4 regions of the Spongiibacter sp. genome follow, and region 2 is predicted to be linked to each of the others. Evidence: predicted binding sites of a transcription regulator. Region 2 holds the regulator's gene; each other region holds the start of a gene.
The links. The regulator sigma-54, encoded in region 2, starts transcription at its own class of promoters, with help from an activator protein. The targets are predictions, from matches to a motif close to TGGCACANNNNTTGCNNT.
Positions count from the first base shown of each region.

Region 1: a site for sigma-54 is predicted at 1,476-1,493, ahead of glnA (glutamate--ammonia ligase). Genes of this name have one in related genera too.
Region 3: a site for sigma-54 is predicted at 1,697-1,714, ahead of AC5DB9_RS00505 (formate/nitrite transporter family protein). Genes of this name have one in related genera too.
Region 4: a site for sigma-54 is predicted at 1,509-1,526, ahead of AC5DB9_RS07350 (flagellar basal body-associated FliL family protein). Genes of this name have one in related genera too.

Region 1 is NZ_CFHTQA010000010.1:61,397-64,953, forward strand. Features, by position in the region: gene thiI (tRNA uracil 4-sulfurtransferase ThiI) at 1-1,262, opposite strand, end outside; gene glnA (glutamate--ammonia ligase) at 1,659-3,065, shown strand; gene AC5DB9_RS06025 (DUF4124 domain-containing protein) at 3,183-3,557, shown strand, end outside.
Region 2 is NZ_CFHTQA010000003.1:122,823-126,379, reverse strand. Features, by position in the region: gene rapZ (RNase adapter RapZ) at 1-228, opposite strand, end outside; gene ptsN (PTS IIA-like nitrogen regulatory protein PtsN) at 234-689, opposite strand; gene hpf (ribosome hibernation-promoting factor, HPF/YfiA family) at 723-1,010, opposite strand; gene AC5DB9_RS02425 (RNA polymerase factor sigma-54) at 1,087-2,568, opposite strand; gene lptB (LPS export ABC transporter ATP-binding protein) at 2,701-3,426, opposite strand; gene lptA (lipopolysaccharide transport periplasmic protein LptA) at 3,426-3,557, opposite strand, start outside.
Region 3 is NZ_CFHTQA010000001.1:111,165-114,721, reverse strand. Features, by position in the region: gene AC5DB9_RS00510 (ATP-binding protein) at 1-1,180, opposite strand, end outside; gene AC5DB9_RS00505 (formate/nitrite transporter family protein) at 1,892-2,740, shown strand; gene AC5DB9_RS00500 (bifunctional protein-serine/threonine kinase/phosphatase) at 2,737-3,557, shown strand, end outside.
Region 4 is NZ_CFHTQA010000014.1:26,912-30,468, forward strand. Features, by position in the region: gene fliN (flagellar motor switch protein FliN) at 1-7, opposite strand, end outside; gene AC5DB9_RS07345 (flagellar motor switch protein FliM) at 13-966, opposite strand; gene AC5DB9_RS07350 (flagellar basal body-associated FliL family protein) at 976-1,437, opposite strand; gene AC5DB9_RS07355 (flagellar hook-length control protein FliK) at 1,677-2,879, opposite strand; gene fliJ (flagellar export protein FliJ) at 3,016-3,477, opposite strand; gene fliI (flagellar protein export ATPase FliI) at 3,525-3,557, opposite strand, start outside.

The sequences.
Region 1 (3,557 bases), on a different contig from region 2:
TCCACTTCATCGGGATGACGCACATCCAGAATCACCGCCTCGGCAAGGGGAATCGGCAACACTTCCACGTCGTGACTCACCGCCTCTTCGTCGGCCAGCGCATCGATATTGACGTACTTGGCGTTGGCAATCGCCCTCTCAAGCACCCCCATATCCATCCGGGCTTCCTGCTCGGCAATGCGCTCCGGACGGGCCTTGATCGTGGGCCGCACAGAAATCACCCCGCAATACTCAGGCATATTCGCCGCAAAAGCTTCGGTACCGATTTTTGCAGCCGTGTTGATGATATCCAGCTTGTCAGCCGTAATCAGCGGCCGCAGTACCAGCGTGTCGGTAGCCTTGTCGATAATCGACAGATTGGCCAATGTCTGACTGCTCACCTGAGCCACCGCCTCACCGGTAACAAGCGCAGGCGACCCCAGCTCAGCAGCGACCTGCGACGCAGCCCTCATCATCATGCGCTTGAGGATCACGCCCATCTGAGAATTTTCGACGTTCTTGAGAATCTCGGCGACTACGTCTTCAAAGGGAACAGTGATGAATTTCACCCGGTGCGAAGCGCCGAACTTCTGCCACAGATACAGCGACACTTCTTTCACACCGATTTCATGTTCGCGCCCACCGAGGTTGAAGAAACAGAAGTGAGTGCGCATGCCACGCTTCATCACCATGTAGCTCGACACCGTGGAATCGAAGCCACCGGAGATCAGGCTCACTACCGAATCTACCGCGCCAATCGGAAACCCTCCCAGCCCTTCGTGACGCTGCTTGACGACATACAAGCGGTCTTTGCGAATTTCCAGGCGCACGACTTCGTCGGGATTCTTTAACTTCACGCCGCCCGAGGGAACATGCTGATTCAGGCCACCGCCCACATAGCGCTCAACATCGCCGGAATTGAAATCGTGCTCACCGGTCCGCTTGCAGCGCACGGCGAAGGTCTTACCTGCCAGACTGTTGCCTACTGCGTCGCGGGTCTTCTCGTAAATATCGTGCATATCCACCAGCGGATACTCGGCGACTTCGATAATGTGGGCAATTCCCGGTGTATTGACCATCACCTCCAGCAGCGACGCCAACACCGCTTCGTCATCGCTGCCGGTTTCCAGAGTAATCCGGTCCCACTCACGACCGATCTGCAGCTCGGGATCAATCGGCAGCAGCAGCTTGCGCAAATTATCACGAAGCTGCTTGATGAATTTCTTGCGGACAGGCTTGCTCTTGATGATGATTTCAGGGAAGAGCTTGACGATAAACTTCATGACGGCACCGCGGCGGAAAAGCTGCGCATTATAGCCACTCCGGGGCGAGGCTTCAGCCTCTGCCGACAACCGCAGCGCAGTGCCCACAGACATGGCGCACCAAATTAGATCACACCAGCCCAACATTGGTGCACAATTTGGGTGCGCGCGCACACTTATCTCGCAAACCGACGGTTTCTCACCGCTTTTGCATAAAATTTCGGCACAAAAATATGGCACACATATTGCTGCCTTGAGTGCGAACATGAACTGTAGAGATTTCCTCTGCTCGAAAATGCAGCTTTACAGCAGTTCACAGCCGCTGTCGCTATGCGGCACAATGCAATGAACTTATAATCGCAAAGCTTCGGCCCCTTGCCGAATCGACTAAGAAGACTCTGTTGGAGGATGTCAGTAATGTCAGAGAAGACTCTGAAGTTAATCGCCGATAATGACGTGAAGTGGGCCGACCTGCGCTTCACCGACACTAAAGGTAAAGAGCAACACGTCACTATGCCTGTAGGCGAAATCGACGCCGGCTTCTTTGAAGACGGAAAAATGTTCGATGGTTCATCTATTGCGGGCTGGAAAGGCATTAACGAGTCAGACATGATTCTCATGCCAGACGACGAAGCTTCCGTTCTGGACCCATTCACCGACGAGCCTACCATCATCGTCCGCTGCGGCATCGTTGAGCCTTCAACCATGCAGGGTTACAACCGCGATCCTCGCTCCATTGCTCAGCGCGCTGAAGATTACATGCGCTCTGCCGGCATCGCCGACAGCGCCCTGTTTGGCCCCGAGCCCGAATTCTTCGTGTTTGACGACGTGAAGTGGAAAGTGGCTATGGAAGGCGCAAGCTACGCCATCTCTTCTGACGAAGCGGCCTGGGTTTCCGGCAACAGCTTCGAAGAAGGCAACACGGGTCACCGTCCCGGCGTTAAAGGCGGCTACTTCCCCGTACCGCCGGTCGACAGCCTGCACGACCTGCGTGCCGCCATGTGTAACGCCATGACCGACATGGGTCTGGAAGTTGAAGTACACCACCACGAAGTCGGCACCGCCGGTCAGTGTGAAATCGGTGTCGGCCCGAACTCTGCCGTTAAGAAAGCTGACGAAGTACAGGTACTGAAGTACTGTGTACACAACGTGGCCCACGCCTACGGCAAAACTGCCACCTTCATGCCCAAGCCTGTTGTCGGCGACAACGGTAGCGGCATGCACGTACACATGTCTCTGAGCAAAGACGGCCAGAACCTGTTCACCGGCGACACTTACGGCGGCCTGTCTGAAACTGCGCTGTACTACATCGGCGGTGTTATCAAGCACGCTCGCGCTATCAACGCCTTCACCAATGCTTCTACTAACTCGTACAAGCGTCTGGTTCCCGGCTTCGAAGCGCCCGTTATGCTGGCCTACTCTGCCCGTAACCGCTCTGCCTCTATCCGTATTCCGTTCATCAGCAACCCGAAAGCGCGCCGTATCGAAGTTCGCTTCCCGGATCCCTCTGCGAACCCCTACCTGGCTTTCGCAGCCCTGCTGATGGCTGGCCTGGACGGCATCCAGAACAAGATCCACCCCGGCGATGCTGCTGACAAAGATCTGTACGACCTGCCTGCAGAAGAAGCCGCGGAAATCCCAACTGTTGCCTCTAGCCTGGAGCAAGCGCTGCAAGCTCTGGACGCAGACCGCGCCTTCCTGACCGCTGGCGGCGTCTTCGACGACGACATGATCGACGCTTACATCGAGCTGAAATCACAAGAGATCGAGCGCCTGAACATGACCACTCACCCTGTTGAGTTCGACATGTACTACAGCGTATAAGGCCTGGGCCTGATCGCAGAAAGCCCGCTTCGGCGGGCTTTTTTTATGCCTGCGGCAAAGACTTGCCAGCGGCGCGTTGGCATCGCACACTGAACGGAAATACCGGGACAGATGACCATGCGCCACGCTCCTACGCTGCTATTTCTATTCCTGTCACTGCTGGCTACAGCAGTTTATGGTGAGATCTACCGCAGCACTGACGAACAGGGACAAGCGGTATTCAGCGACGCGCCAAAGCCGGGCTCTACCCCTGTGGAGCTAGCCCCCACTAACACCACTCCTGCGGTGTCACCCAGCACCCAGCCACACTCATTCCCAAAAGTACTCGGCCCCGCACCTAACACACTGAACATTCAGCAGCCCGGCAATGGCCAGGTTCTGCCCAATGGCCGCACTCCCACGCCTGTCGCCGTGCGCCTTGCCCAGCCGCTCAAAGACGGGCAGCGCATCCGCATTCGCGTTGACGGCAAGGTGTTGAGTGAGGGCGCAACC
Region 2 (3,557 bases):
CTCGCAAAGGGACTTGAAGCGCGAGAGTTCGTCAGGAGAGTTGCGGGCGTCGATACAAACGGCGACCTGTTGATGGACCTTGAGCTGGCTTTGCGAGAGCTCATGTACCAGCGCCGGTAACAGGGAAACTGGTAGGTTGTCGATGGCGTAAAAGCCCTCGTCCTCCAGTTGATGAAGTGCCGTACTTTTCCCTGATCCCGAGCGGCCACTGATAATGATCAGTTTCATGGCAATCAGGGCGCGCGGGTTACAGCAGTAGTGTACAGGGCTTCATCGCTGCCCGCGCTGCGCAGCTGTTGACGAAAGCCGTCGTCGTTAAACACATTGGCTAGACTGGCCAGCACTTTGATGTGCTCGTCGTGGGCTTCCGCAGGAACAATGAGTGCGAACACCAGGTCGACGGGTTGATCGTCGATGGCCTCGAAATCGATGGGCTCGGCGAGCTTCAGCAGAATGCCGGTAATCGCCGTACACTGCTGGCTTCGGCAGTGGGGAATCGCAACCCCGTGACCGATACCCGTGCTACCCAGTCGCTCTCGGGCAAGGAGTTCGTTGAACAGATCGTCAGCGCTGAACTGGCTATTGTCGTCGGCGACAAATACCGAGATCTGTTCAAGAAGACGTTTTTTACTGCCTACGGACGTACCCCAGTGGGTACGTCCTTGGCTCAGTATCGCATTAAGGCTCATATTATTAGGTATCCGGAAAAACCGGCCCGGTGCTTACCGGCCCAGGTGTTTTTCCTTGTGTTTGATCAACTGGCGATCCAGCTTGTCGGTCAGGCTGTCGATCGCAGCATACATATCTTCCGATTCGCATGTGGCGAACAGGTCCGCGCCTGCCACATGCACTGTCGCTTCCGCTTTTTGTACCAGCTTCTCGACTGAGAGCGTAACGTCCGTATTGGTGATATTGTCGAAATGTCGTTGCAGTTTGGCAAGCTTGTTATTGACGTATTCACGCAGTGCCGGTGTAACTTCAACGTGGTGACCACTGACAGTTATCTGCATATCTTGCTCCTTTTACACTCAGATCGTCCTGCGCCTCCCGGCGTAGGGTCAGGGCTGCGCGATTTAACGCAGCCAGCTATACCAGTCGCTTCCGCTCATTAGAGGGGGGAATGACCAGTGATTCTCGGTACTTGGCGATGGTTCTCCGCGCGACCTTGATACCCTGTTCGGCCAACAGTTCGGTAATCTTGCTGTCACTGAGTGGCTTCCGCGGATTTTCTGCGGCGATCAGCTTTTTGATCAGCGCGCGAATGGCGGTCGATGAGCACTCGCCGCCGGTATCGGTCGATACGTGGCTGGAGAAAAAGTATTTCAGCTCGTAAATGCCCCGCGGTGTATGCATGTACTTCTGGGTGGTGACCCGCGAGATCGTGGATTCGTGCATGCCCACGGCGTCGGCAATGTCATGCAACACCAGCGGTTTCATCGCCTCGTCGCCGTATTCGAGAAAGCCTCGCTGATACTCGACGATTTTGCTGGCGACTTTCATCAGGGTTTCATTGCGGCTCTGCAGACTTTTGATAAACCAGCGCGCTTCCTGGAGGTTGTCGCGAATATAGTCTTTTTCGCTGCTGGTACTGCTTTTGGCCAGTGCCGCATAGTGCGAGTTGATTTGGATTTTCGGGGCAATATCCGGGTTGAGTTCCACCAGCCAGCGGCCGTCTTTTTTACTGACGAAGACATCCGGGACGACGTATTCGGTATCGCCGCTACTGATTGCATCGCCGGGCGTGGGGTTCAGGGACTGGATCAGCAGCAGTGTATCCCGAAGCTGATCTTCCTTGAGGCGACAGCGGCGCATAATCTGGTTGTAGTCGCGGTTGCCAAGCTGGTCCATGTGCTGCTCTACAATCTGCATGGCCTCTTGCAGATAAAGCGTCTCGCGGGGCAACTGCCGCAACTGGATAAGCAGACACTCCTGTAAATCACGGCCACCGACGCCGGGGGGGTCGAACTGCTGAATCAAGTGAAGGACGGCGTGGACTTCTTCGATTTCGACGTCTTCATTGTCGAAGGCATCCACCAAGTCTTCAGGCGTGACGGTCAGGCGGCCTTTTTCGTCGATGGCGTCGATGATGGCATCGGCAATGAACTGATCGATTTCAGACAGGCGACTCAGGTTGAGCTGCCAGCGAAGGTGGTCTTGCAGGGAATCTGAGCTGCCGTGGCGGTAGTCATTGCTGTAATCGTCATCGCCGCTGGGAGCGCTGCTCGCCGGGCCGGAGCTTTGGTAAACGTCATCCCATTGGCTGTCTACCGGCAGGTCCTCGGGTATTTCACTGCGCTCGGCCCATTCGCTGTCAGCGTCGCTGGCGGTGGGCTCGTTTTCGTTGCTGCTGCTGTCGTTTTTGGTATCGCTGCTTTTTGACTGGATGTTGCTGTCTTGCTCGGGGGTGTCGTTTTCTTCCTCCAGTTCCAGAAGCGGGTTGGAGTCCAAGGCAGACTGGATTTCCTGTTGAAGGTCGAGGGTGGACAGTTGCAATAAACGAATCGCCTGTTGCAGCTGGGGGGTCATGGTCAGCTGCTGACCGACTTTAAGCTGGAGCGATTGTTTCATAGGCAGCGGTTTCTACTACACCAAATTCTGAAGACATTTGTGCCTGATTGGCGGCACTTTAAGGTCAGTGTAGTCCTGCCGGAGAGCGGCTGCAATAGGCGTATAAAGCAATTGCTGTGCCGATTTTTCCTATCACAACGTGAACTTATCGCCAAGATAAATATCCCTGACGACCTGGTTGTTGAGTACGGATTCGGCGTTGCCTTCGGCAACAATACGACCTTCGCCGACGATGTAGGCTTTTTCGCAGATATCGAGGGTTTCTCGTACATTGTGATCGGTGATTAACACGCCGATTCCGCGGGCCTGAAGGTGTCGAATAATGTGCTGTATGTCGTTAACCGAGATGGGGTCGACGCCGGCAAAGGGCTCGTCGAGCAAAATAAAACTCGGCTCTGTCGCCAGCGCGCGAGCGATTTCGACGCGTCGGCGCTCGCCGCCGGACAGCGCCATGCCGGGCGATTTACGGATGTGGGTAATGTGGAATTCCTGCAGCAGGGCGTCGAGCTTTTCTTTTCGCTGGCGACGGTTGAGGTCGCTGCGGGTTTCCAGAATCGCCATGATGTTGTCGGCGACGCTGAGTTTGCGAAAGATCGACGCTTCCTGGGGCAGGTAGCCAACACCGTGGCGGGCTCGGCCTTGAATTGACAGCGATGTCAGATCTTTGCCATCCAGCTCTATGCGGCCCCTGTCGGCGTTGACGATGCCGACAATCATGTAGAAACACGTGGTTTTGCCCGCGCCGTTGGGGCCCAGCAGGCCGACTATTTCGCCGCTGTTGATGCTCAGTGACACATCCTTGATCACCTCTCGCCCTTTATAGGCTTTGGCGAGATGGCTGGCTTTTAGTACGGGCATCAGGGCGTGCTCTCGGTGTCGGGTTCTGGCGCCGGTTCAGTCTCGGGGGGTTCCGTGCCGGGTTGTTGGGGCTGCAGTGTCATCTGCACGCGGCCATCGAGGCTTCGGCTGCCGCCATCGGCGACCACCAG
Region 3 (3,557 bases), on a different contig from region 2:
GATCCTGGGTCTGGCTGTCCAGCCCGGCCAGTCCGATGATGGTTTGCAGCGGCGTGCGCAGTTCGTGAGAGGTGTTGGCGAGAAACTCATCTTTTACCGCTTCCGCTTGCTCCAGTTGCTGCACCAGTTCCATGGAGCGCTTGTGGGCGCGGGCGTTGTGACGGGCCAGCAGCAGCCCCTGCCAGACCAGGCAGACCACCATGCCCGTGGGGCCGAGATTGCCCAGGTACTGGCCCTGAAAATCCACCACAATATCGCGCATCACGGTGATAAACAGAATGCCATACACCGCGGTGAGAGAGAGGGCGCCGGGCCGTCGCTGCCGTGCGGCACGGAAGGTGGCGAACAGGATATAACCCGACATCAGCAGGGCTGCGCTCTCCATTGCCCAGAACAGCACGGCCAGAGGGCGGCTGGGCAGCAGCAGGCTTCCCAGCAGGAAGACGACAGTAATGGCGCGCCAGTATTGTCGGGGGCGGCGATGAAACTCATCGGGAAAGAGCTGCGCGCTGAATTCGCTTAAACCGAGAATGGCGAGGGGAATCATCGCCCAGCGCAAATGCAGGTCGGGAGCCAGATGCCACGGTGCTAGCAACAGGCTCAGCCACTGTTCGCCGCCAAGGCTGGAAAAAACCGCCACCGACAAACAGGTTAATCCGAAGAAAAGCTGGGCGGCATAGACACGCCGCGCGGCGGCAAACTGGCCGAGCTGGATAAAGGCCATCAACACCAGCAGTCCGGACTGAAAGCCTTCAATGGCCAGCTCTCTGGCCCGCCATTCATACATGTCATCGGCCAGCCCCAATATGGGGGGCGAGCGCATGCCCCCGGCAATGAACTGCTGGTTGGCAACATCGACTTCAATCAGGCTCTGGTCGCCGCTGGCATAAAACTGGGCGTAGTGCGGGTAGCATTCGTCGTGCCCGGAAGCACTGTATCGGCCGGTTGCCAGCAACTCGCGACCGTTAACCCGCAGGCGATAACTGTCGTAGGGGCGGGGCAGGCGAATGGCCAGCGCGCGGTCAAGCTCGCCGTGGTTCACCGTCAGGCGGTAGTGCACTTCGGCATCGCCGGGCACCCGGGCTTCTGCCAGCCGGGTATTGTGCCAGGTGCCGGGCACGTTGAGCTGCCCGCTGGCGTCGCCACTCTGTGCGCACCACTGACCTGCCAGCGCGGTCATCGGCGCAGCGTTCGCATCCCATTGAAACTGGCACGGCGAGTCTGCTGCCAGCAGCGATGGCGCAAAGAGTGCGGTAAGGAATAAAAAAAGCCATGCCGCGATGTTGTTGGTTAAGGCGTTATTGTTCACAGCAATGCACAGGGCACTTCGCGAACAAAGCGGGAAGCGCAGCAAGTCGGGTTAGAACGGTGGCACCATCATAGCGAAGCGGTTCTGACTCTAGCAATTGCAGAGCGCAGAACTGTGCAGGCTAGCTCAACATTGCGGCGACAGGCTTGACTGGCCCTCGGTTCGACGAGGGCGGCGAGTTATACCTTGCTCATTGCCTGGAGGCTGAATTTGTAGGCGTCATATCTATAGGCGCCATATCGCGCCTTAATTTCACTGTGTTTTGATCCAATACGGCGCAGCGTTTGCTGCGTCTGCACCAGTGCAACGCATGTTGTTGGATTGCGCGGCGTTCCCGAGAATCCAATAAATCCTTTCTCCGCAACAACTTACCCCGCTTTGCCTAATTGGCACGAGGCTTGCGAAATGTAAATCACTCGAGGCCAAGGCTGGCTTCGATCGACATTGAGCGTATCCGGATAAAGGCGTCCGACACTGACCTGCAACAAGCGGGGTAAGTGCGGGCGCTTTTTTTATGCGCTTTGGGCGGCTTCAAACCATTTATCGAAAGTAGTGCATTAAACGCTGAGCGAGGCTAATTCTATGGCTTATTTAGTTCCTTCCGAGTTCGTGACCAAAATGGTCGACGCGGGTGAATCCAAGGTTCACATGTCCACCCGCGATACCCTGATTCGCGGTTATATGGCGGGTGCCATTCTGGCACTGGCGGCGGTGTTTGCGGTAACCGTGGCGGTGCAAACCGGGGTGTTTCTGATCGGCGCGATTCTCTTCCCGGTGGGCTTTTGCATGCTCTACCTGATGGGCTTCGATCTGCTGACTGGCGTCTTCATGCTCACGCCATTGGCCTGGCTGGATAAGCGCCCCGGCGTCACCCCCTCACAAATTTTGCGCAACTGGGGGCTGGTGTTTGTCGGCAACTTTGCCGGTGCGTTTACCGTGGCGGTGATGATGTCTTACATCTTTACGATGGGCTACAACACCGACGGCGGCGCGATTGCCGAGAAAGTGGCCAGTATCGGTGAATCGCGTACCGTGGGCTACGCGGCCTACGGCATGGACGGCTGGCTCACCATTTTCATTCGCGGCATGCTGTGTAACTGGATGGTGTCGATGGGCGTTGTCGGCGCGATGATTTCCACCCATGTCAGTGGCAAGGTACTGGCGATGTGGATGCCCATCATGCTGTTCTTCTTTATGGGCTTCGAGCACTCGGTGGTGAACATGTTCCTGTTCCCCTTCGCGATGATCATGGGCGGCGAATTCTCCATTGGTGATTACTTCTTCTGGAATGAAATCCCCACCGCACTGGGCAACCTGGTTGGCGGTCTGGCGTTCACCGGCCTGACTCTCTACACCACGCATGTGCGCACCGGCGCCAAGCGCAAAGTGGCTGCCGCACCGGCTGCCAAAGCGGCGACGACCTCTGCATGAACCGTCCCACCGCCCCGGCCAGTGTCGCCGGGGCAAACGTGGCAGCCACACCGCCGCGACTGCAACTGAGTGTCGGCCAGTATTCCGATAAGGGGCGCAAGGCCGACAATCAGGACGCCTGCGCCGCGAGGATTCCCCCCGAGCCCCAGCTCAGCCTCAAGGGCGCTGCCGTTGCCATCGCCGATGGCATCAGCTCCAGTCCGGTCAGCCAGATTGCCAGTGCGAGTGCCGTGCAAAGCTTTCTCGATGACTACTTCTGTACCTCCGAAGCCTGGTCGGTACGCACCGCCGCCGAGCGGGTGATCGCCGCCAGCAATTCCTGGCTGGTATCGCAAACCCGCCGCAGCGAATACCGCCACGATGCCGACCGGGGCTATGTCTGCACCTTTAGTGCGCTGGTGATCAAAGCGGCTACGGCCCACCTGTTTCATGTGGGCGATGCGCGCATTTATCGCCTGCAAGCGGGCGAGCTGGAACAGCTCACCAAAGATCATCGCCTGCGTATATCCCGCGAGGAAAGCTATCTGAGTCGCGCGCTGGGCGTGGAGGAACCGCTGGAGATCGACTACCGGGCACTGCCGCTGCGTGCAGGTGATGTCTTTCTGCTGGCGACTGACGGTGTGTATGAATACCTCGATGAGGCCACCGTGCGGGCGGCGCTCAGTGAGGCCGACGATCTCAATGACAGTGCTCGCCGCTTGGCGACTACAGCGCTTGAGCGAGGCAGCGACGACAACCTCAGCGTGCAGTTGCTGCGTGTGGATGCCTTGCCAAACCCCGACGCGCGGGATCTGCATTTACTCGCCGAGGCGCTGCC
Region 4 (3,557 bases), on a different contig from region 2:
TCGCCATGGGGTTTACGACTCCTGTTTCGGTCGGCTGCGACCTGCCGAACCGGTAAGCTGAACGGCCAACTGGCCCTGATGACTGCCAAAACGTCCTTTCAACAGAGGCTGCTCGCCAACACACAGCAGCACCTCATCGGCACTGGGCAGGGGAATAACATCACCGCGACGCAGATTCGCCACGCGGCTGAGGCTGAGGCGGGTTTTCGCCAATTGCGCCACCAGGTCGAGAGGCACTTCGTCTATGCGTTCAACCAGGCGACTGCGCCATTCTTCACTTGCGGGTTTTTTGTTACTGGGCTTGGTGGTGTCGGGCAGGCTGTCGCGTACCGCGTCAATCGCGCTCCAGGGCACAACCGACCACAGGCCGCCTTTGAAATCGCCGATATCCACCAGAAAGCGGGTGGCCACCAGCGAGTCCGCGTCGGTAAAGCCTTCCAGCAGACGGGGATCAGTAGACTGACTCTCAATGGCCGGGGCGGTTTTCATGACCGATTTCCAGGCCAGGGCAATGTCCGGCAGCAATGCGGACACCAGAATGTCCATAAAGCTGAGCTCCGACGCCGAAAACTGCTCGCGCGCGGCATCGGCGGCGCCGCCATAGCCACCGAAGTAACGGTCAACGAGGTTGAACACCAGCTCCGATTCAAAGGCAATCATCAGATTGCTGCTGAGCGGCATTCCCGAAATCAATGAAATACTGCAGGGCGCGGGCAGCGTGCCTTGCAGCTCGTCGAATTTCATGACCGTAATGCGGTCAGTGGTCAGCCCTTCCACACTGCTAACAAATTCCCGCAGCCGGGTCGAGGCCGCACTGGCAAACTGCGACTGAATCAACGACAGGGTAGGAATCAAGCGCTGTACGGCGTAATCCTGACGGGCGAGGTTATACTTGCCAGAGCTTTGCGAGCTCTGCTCCTCAGCCATCAGCGCTTCGAGTTCTTCCGGATCAAGTAGGCCAGCCATACTGTCGCCTCACTGCATCACAAACTTGGTGAAATACACTTCCTCGACACCACCTTTCTTACCGGTCTCTTTTTCGAGCACGGCGTTAATGGTGTCGACAACGCGCTGCTGAATAAGCTGGCGCCCTTCGATACTGTTGATCTGGTCTTTGGTCAGGCTGCTGAACATCATGATCAGCTCGTGCCGGATCATGACCTGATAGTCATCCACTTGCGAAATGACGCCGTCCTCCCGGCTCATCACCTCGATATCCACCTGCAGAAACCGAGTGCCACGCTCATTCAAGAGATTCACCACGAACGATGGATCAAGACTCATGATCTGTGGCTTGGGCAACACTTCCGCCGCCGCTTTGCTTTCAGCTGCGTCAGCAGCCGGTTCGCTGCCCTTCAGGAAAAACCAGGTACCTCCTGCGGTCGCCAGCAACAGCACTACAACCAAGCCAATGAGGACAAATTTGTTTTTAAACATATGCATAAGGCCTTTTACGTTCGGCACCCGAGCGCCAAATTTCTTGCAGAAACCTGCTTTTCAAGCACTATTTTGCAAGGCCTGTGCCATATGATTTATTTTATATTTTTCAGATAGTTACGAAATATTTTCCGCTTCTCGCCAATAATTTGGCAGGGGGAATTCGCGCAATACAAGGTGGGATAACAGATACGAAAAAGGCGCCAGAAGGCGCCTCAAGAAGGTCGGAAATTCTCTGCTCATGCGTAGGCGTCGAGGGTCCCGTCGGTATTATTGCGCGGGGTCGGCGCGGCGCTTCCGCCCTCGCCGTCATGCGGGGTATCCGCGGCCGTGTGAAGTTGTGCAAAACCGCTGCCGGAACGGCCCGACGACTGCTGGCTCTGTTGCTGCGCCTGCTGTTGTGAGGCCTCTCCCCAACTCGGTTGATGACTCACTTTCACCTCTTCCAGACGCATGCCTTGCTGCTCCATGGCGTGATTCAAGCGCGGCAGCATTTTCTCTATCAAGTCACAGGTGTCCTGATGCTGGGTCTGGAACTGCACCGCCGCCTTATCGCCCTGCATGTTCAACTGCACTTGAATACCGCCCAGCTCTTCGGGATTCAGTTTCAGTGTGGCGTTCTGAACACCGTTACCGGCCATCCAGTGAATCCGCGCGCCCACGGCCTCACTCCAGGCCGGGTCATCAACCGCGTGCTGACTGATGCTTAACTGCAGGGTGGGGCTCCGACTGTCCGCGGCGCCACTGCGGGCGGCAGTCAGTCGACCGAGATCCGCAATGTCATTAGCCGTGCGCTCCACACCCTCGGCGGTCGCCTCACCCTTCGTCGCAGCGATCGTCGCCGCGAACTCACCGCGCGCGGCTTCCACAGCCAATGGCTGGCTGCGAGAAGCGGTCTGCAGTCCTGTTGCCCGATCCTCAGCCGACTCGGCGGCATTCGCCAGTTCGGCGTCACCCGCTTGCGTGGCGTTCAGAGCCACCGCAGCAACGGTGGGTTTTGTGGCAACAGCATCGTCATTGCCGACGGCAGCTTCCCCGCCAGACAGTTGTCGCCAGCCAAACAGCGCAGCGGCCACGCCACCGATTGCCGCCTGTGCCTCATCCATCTCCTGCACGTCGGCATCGGAAGAGGCCGGCAGCAACTTGCCGTCGGGCGGCAAGATCGTGCCTGCGATGTCTGCCGCGTCCAGCTCTTCTGCCAGGGCCTCAAGATCGAGTTCGCCGTCGCTACCCTGCTGCATCAATTCTCCCAGCACCGCGGGGAGTTCACCGCCGTCGCCGGCAGCCAACAGCTGTTGCAACAGCGCCTGCTGGTTGGCCAGCAAATCCCCAAACGGCAGTAAACCTGCGGGGTTGCCGCCATTCAAGGGCGTCACACTGCCACGCGCTGCGGCAGGACTTTGGGGCTGGGCACTGCTTACGTTACTGATCGGGCTGCTCATAATACGATCCTGTAAGACGGGGTTCACCAGCGCCACACGGCTGTCGTGCGGCCTCATGCTGGCGGCAAATATTCATGCTCTCAGGCACTACCTCTCAGGCACGACTCAGCAAACACTGTGCCATTCAAGAAAGGGCTTAGCTCAGGCCCTGCTGCTGGCGGCGCTGCCAGACAAAGCGCTGGCTGCTCAATTCATCGCTGACCGACTGCTCACGGCGAGCTTCATCGCGACGTTCGTCGGCCCGATAACGCTCGATAAGTTGATCCATGCTGCGACTGTGCTGGCGGGCTTTCATCCACTCCTGGCGGATTTTCCGTAACTGCTCCCGGCAGCGCTCCACCGAATCGGACTGTTGGCGAATCGCCAGGGACAGACGAGAGAGAAAGGCGCGACTTTCCTGCAAACGCTTCACGTCACACAGGCTGTCAGCCGCGGCGCGACGGTACTCCTCGTAATACTGCTTGAGTTCGTCGAGTTTCTGGCTCTGGGTCTCATACTGCTGCTGAACGGCCGCATAGCGCGTCGCCTCTTCCTGCTCCTGGCGATCTGCCAGCGCCTGAACCGGTTGCATACGCTGTGATTTTTTTTCCGTACTCACCGTTATCCTCCGTTGACGCCAGCCGCTAAGGCCGCGTCAAATTTCATTCAATCGAGTTCGACTGCTTCGCCTTCCAGCAA